Regions from separate parts of the Paenibacillus sp. FW104-T2 genome, predicted to be linked through region 1. Evidence: riboswitches for the same ligand, from Rfam matches in the RefSeq annotation. Region 1 holds a riboswitch; the other holds the start of a gene.
The links. A riboswitch is a leader RNA that binds a small molecule or an ion and turns the genes downstream of it on or off. The one in region 1 is predicted to bind glycine.

Region 1 (2,458 bases):
GTTTGGAGGAGACAGGCAGCTCGCCTTGATAACGAATCTCCTGCGGGATGTCCTGGAACAGATCTTCAATCGTGTCCACACCGATGGTTGCGAGCATGGCGCTCTGATCCTGTTCAGTCATGGGAATATAGCGGTGCTTGCTCATGCTTGATCAGCTCCTTGGGTAGGTGTCTTTGACGTACGTGTCCGTTTATGAAAAGGGGTCTTCACAACTTCGGCTTTCAGCTTTTTGCCACGAATCTCAATCTCGAGCGGGGTGCCGAGTGCAGCATATTGGCTGTTAATTAGGGCGAGCCCCAGATTGCGCTTCAGCGTAGGGGACTGTGTACCGGTTGTTACTTCCCCGATCTGCACGCCTTCCGCGTAGATGGGATAGTGGGGACGTGGAATCCCGCGTTCCAGTACTTCAATGCCGACCAGTTTGCGGGCAGGTCCATCATTTTTTTGCTGCAATAGTGCTTCGTGCCCGATAAAAGGTCCGGCATTCAGCTTCACAAACATGCCAACGCCTGCTTCCAGCGGTGAAATGGTCGGCGATAATTCCTGTCCATAGAGGGGCAGCTTCGCTTCGAATCGAAGTGTATCCCGTGCACCAAGTCCAGCCGGAACCAGACCGTAATCAGCGCCCGCCTCCATCAATCCGTTCCAGACCGCAGCGGCCTGATCTGCCTGTACGTATAGTTCGAAGCCGTCTTCTCCGGTATAACCGGTGCGGGACAGCAGCAGTTTTACACCACAGACCTCAGCATGCTGTACAAAACGAAAAGGCTCGATTATGGATACGTCAGTATCTGTAACTTTTCCGATGATGTCTGCAGCAAGCGGGCCCTGTAGAGCCAGTAGAGCTGTTTCTGCGGAGTCGTTCGTCATGCTCACCCCAGGAACCATGTGCTCTTGCAGCCAGGCCCAGTCCTTGTCAATATTAGAGGCATTCACGACGAGCATATAATGCTGATCTTCCAGCTTGTATACGAGCAGATCGTCCACTACGCCACCGTCCGGGTAACACATTAACGTGTATTGTGCCTGGCCAGGAACCAGTGCGGTCACGTCGTTGGTCGTCAGTTTCTGCAAAAATGCTTCGGCCTGCTCACCCTGCACCGTGAATTCACCCATGTGGGATACATCGAACAGCCCAGCCCGTTCGCGCACCGCTTCATGTTCCTTCTGAATCCCGCTGAATTGCACCGGAAGCTCCCAGCCTCCAAAATCGATGCACCGTACACCTTCATATTGCTGATAAAGTGGATAGAGTGGAGTTCTAAGCAAATCGGACATCAAATCACCTCGTTATGGCCGCTACCGGGCCGAGTGTATAACATGAATGATTCTTTTCTTGGATAAGTATGGTTAAGGCTACTGATGACAGCGCCGGCTCGATCCTGACTTTCGTTTTTTTGGGAAAAAGGAAAAGGACAGGCCAAAGAACCGGCATGCCAGAAGCACGCTGTATTCTTAGGCTCTGTCCTTGGTACCTGAGAGTTACCCCGCCAATAGGTTGCAGCAGGTTTCCCCTTGGGTGATCATAACGCCCATATCGGGCGAATAGATGCTCTCCAGAGTTGCGTCCCGTAAAAGTCCTTTTGCCTGAGAGATTCACCTCCCGCTTGTCGGGTGGCTTACTCCTTCGGCGTTACCGCATGCATCCCAGAGTTGGGCGTCACGGGTAATCTCTCCCTTTACATTCATCCGCGGGTGATGCACACAACGATTAACATTTACTCTCTCATTAAAACGTGAATCCCCTATCGATGTCAAGAACGATATCACAGAAATCAATAAAAAACCGAATAATATTTATAAATCCTAATTTATTGTTCGTGTATATAAAAAGAGTGCGCTTACTATTCTAATATTACCCATTATATGTAGAGTGAGGGTGTTTGCGTTACAGGCGTAATCATCAAAAATCAAATAATTTGTGAGGTATCTTGACATTTCAATCAAAAATATCTTACGCTATGTTCTGGGAAAAAGGGTTGGCCGAAGGACGCATGCACTCATTAATGAAAAGCGAGGCGGATATCGATGAGCGAATTGAAAAGTGATTTCCTGTACAGTGAAGAGCACGAGTGGGTGCAAACCGTAGGGGAGGATACTGTACGGATCGGCATTACCGAGTTCGCGCAGCATCAGCTGGGTGACATTGTGTTTGTGGAATTGCCTGACCTTGAATCGGATGTAAAAGCGGAAGACAGCATTGGTACGATTGAATCCGTGAAGACGGTTTCGGATTTGTTTTCTCCGGTAAGTGGTTCGATTATTGCTGTGAATGAAGCACTGCAGGATGCACCTGAACTCGTCAACAGTTCGCCTTACGAAGAAGGCTGGATGATTGAGATTCGTGTTGAAGGTGATTTGACAACAGCGTTGTCTAAACTGATGAATGCTGATGCATATCGTAAGCACATCGAGGAGTAGAATGTATTTGCACTAAATAACCTTTATTAATCCATGA
Region 2 (2,458 bases), on a different contig from region 1:
GCCAGCGCCATATCGGCTGCAGCCAGTGCCGTTACCGCACCGAGTCCGTTGCGGACGATGCATGGAATTTCAACAAGCCCTGCAACCGGATCGCAGATGAGGCCCAGTGTATTTTTTAACGCGAGACCTACGGCATGAACGACCTGCTCCGGCGTCCCCCCACGCAGCTCCACCATTGCACCGGCTGCCATGCCGATCGCCGAACCGACTTCTGCCTGACAGCCACCCTCTGCACCTGAAATAAACGAGTTATTGGCGATGACATATCCAATTGCACCTGCACAGAATAAGCCGTTCACCAGATGCTCATCACTCCATCCGAATCGCTCCTGGGAGCTGATGAATACACCGGGGATAATCCCGCAAGAACCCGCTGTCGGCGTAGCCACAATCCGGCCCATGGATGCGTTGACTTCAGATACACACAGGGCATAGGCCATTGCCAGTGCGGAAGCGTCCCCCGAGCAGGTTTCGCCCTGGCGAATATACTCGGCCATCTTTTTGCCGTCTCCGCCAGTCAAGCCACTGCGCGAGGTGGTGTCCTCCGTCAGTCCTTTCCGTACAGCCTCTTTCATCACTTGATAATATTCCGACATCTGCCGCACAACGTCCGCTTCCGGCGTATTGGTCTCCTGAACCTGCTCCTCGATCATTAGCCGGGCAATGGTTTTGGATTCAGCCGTACAGATCGTATTCAGTTCATGCAAGTGCTTAAAGCGCATCCGGATCAACCCCTCTCTTCAAATCAATGACGCGAATATCCAGCACATGATCCAGTGAACGCAGGCGTTCCAACATCTCGGCACTTGGTACTCCGTCCATTTCCATCGCTGTTAGTGCTTCGCCATCCCGGGCTTTTCGGTCTACCTGCATATAACCGATGTTAACCCCTGAGGAGCTGATCGTAGACGTCACGGAAGCAAGCACCCCTGCCTTGTCCGCATGACGCAGAACGAGTGTGGGGAATTCCCCGCTGATCTGTACCCGGAAATCATTGAGCGTATGCACCGACACACTGCCGCCGCCAATCGAAGCACCAACGAGTGAACATTGACGCTCACCGTGCCACAACTCAATTTTGACCGTATTCGGATGCGGAGCAGGCAGTCCACTTGTATAGAACTCAACCTCCATACCCGCTTGTTCGGCATACGTCTCAGCGTCCGGTATCCGCGGATCATCCGTGACATAGTCAAGCAAACCACCAATTAACGCCAGATCTGTACCGTGACCTTGATACGTATCGGCAAATGAGCCGTACAGTGTCAGCCTGGCACGTTCAGGGGTACACCCCAGCCACTGCCTTGCAATTCTCCCCAGTCTCGCTGCCCCGGCTGTATGTGAACTTGAAGGGCCCGTCATCGACGGACCGATAATTGAAAAAACATCTTTAAATCGCATCCTGCACCCCTCCATATCGTCATATCCATCCAGACATGCACCATAATGTTCCTTCATTACTGAATGATGACATCAAAAAAGGACAGTAGAAGGCCTTAGGCCCTCTCTCTGTCCTCGTTACCTGAGAGTTTCATGATCAGAGGCAGCCCCATGGGGTACCCTTCTCATCATATACCCCTTGGGTGGCGCATTCGCGCACTCTCCAGAGCTGCGTCCAACGATGGTACATTTACCTGAGAGATTAACCACCTGCGCCGGGTGCGCAGCGGCTTGCTCCTTCGGTGCCTGGCAGCCTACTGAAACCAATGGCCTGCCCAGGTCTCTCCCGCTCGTTTTCATCCGCTGTATCGTATATATTCGCTTGAACACATATCAAACGTTGTCCTTGTGAGATTGATCATTCATATAACAGATTAATATGCAACACACGTAATGTCAACAAAAGTAACGCATCATTATCATCTTGGCAAAATTCCTCTACTATTATATGCAGCTTTCCACGGAATCGTTCAGTTTCCAATAGGATATAGACTAGCTATGTAGTGATTTTGAGGAAGAGCTGTGATCCTTATAATATGACTGTCTTGAAGGAAGCCAGCTCGTAAGCCATAACAGAAGGGCACCCAGCATCAGAACTGCCGAAACGACCGTATATACCGTTCGAAGAGAGATTACTTCGGCAACTACACCCATGACCAAAATCGAAATGACCTGCAATGCACTCAGCATGAGTCCAAGTACGCTGCTCATTCGCCCCATCAAGTCTACCGGTATATTATTCTGATAAAAGGTGACCAGTCCCGTGTTTGCCGGCGCCGAACACAACCCAAGCAGAATAAAGGCGAATGCGGCAAGCTCGAACGAAAACGAAAGAGCGAACAGGAAATAACCAAGCGCAACCAAGAGCACGCCTCCGCCCATCATGTGACGGATGGACAAGTGTTTGGCGAACAACCACACCAGCAGAGAACCCGCCATGTATCCAGCTCCAGTAACACTCATCAACGCACCATACTGTGACTCGGACAGGTTCATGACTTGACGGATAAAAACCACT

Region 2: linked by a shared signal. The riboswitch ahead of sdaAB (L-serine ammonia-lyase, iron-sulfur-dependent subunit beta) and the one ahead of gcvT (glycine cleavage system aminomethyltransferase GcvT) in region 1 are both predicted to bind glycine.

What each region holds. Positions count from the first base shown of each region.
Region 1 is NZ_JBYTCE010000004.1:257,722-260,179, reverse strand. It holds gene gcvPA (aminomethyl-transferring glycine dehydrogenase subunit GcvPA) at 1-145, opposite strand, end outside; gene gcvT (glycine cleavage system aminomethyltransferase GcvT) at 142-1,278, opposite strand; glycine riboswitch at 1,461-1,562, opposite strand; glycine riboswitch at 1,566-1,689, opposite strand; gene gcvH (glycine cleavage system protein GcvH) at 2,029-2,421, shown strand.
Region 2 is NZ_JBYTCE010000007.1:143,862-146,319, reverse strand. It holds gene sdaAA (L-serine ammonia-lyase, iron-sulfur-dependent, subunit alpha) at 1-722, opposite strand, end outside; gene sdaAB (L-serine ammonia-lyase, iron-sulfur-dependent subunit beta) at 712-1,401, opposite strand; glycine riboswitch at 1,508-1,609, opposite strand; glycine riboswitch at 1,614-1,739, opposite strand; gene AC3WQ3_RS11290 (MFS transporter) at 1,933-2,458, opposite strand, start outside.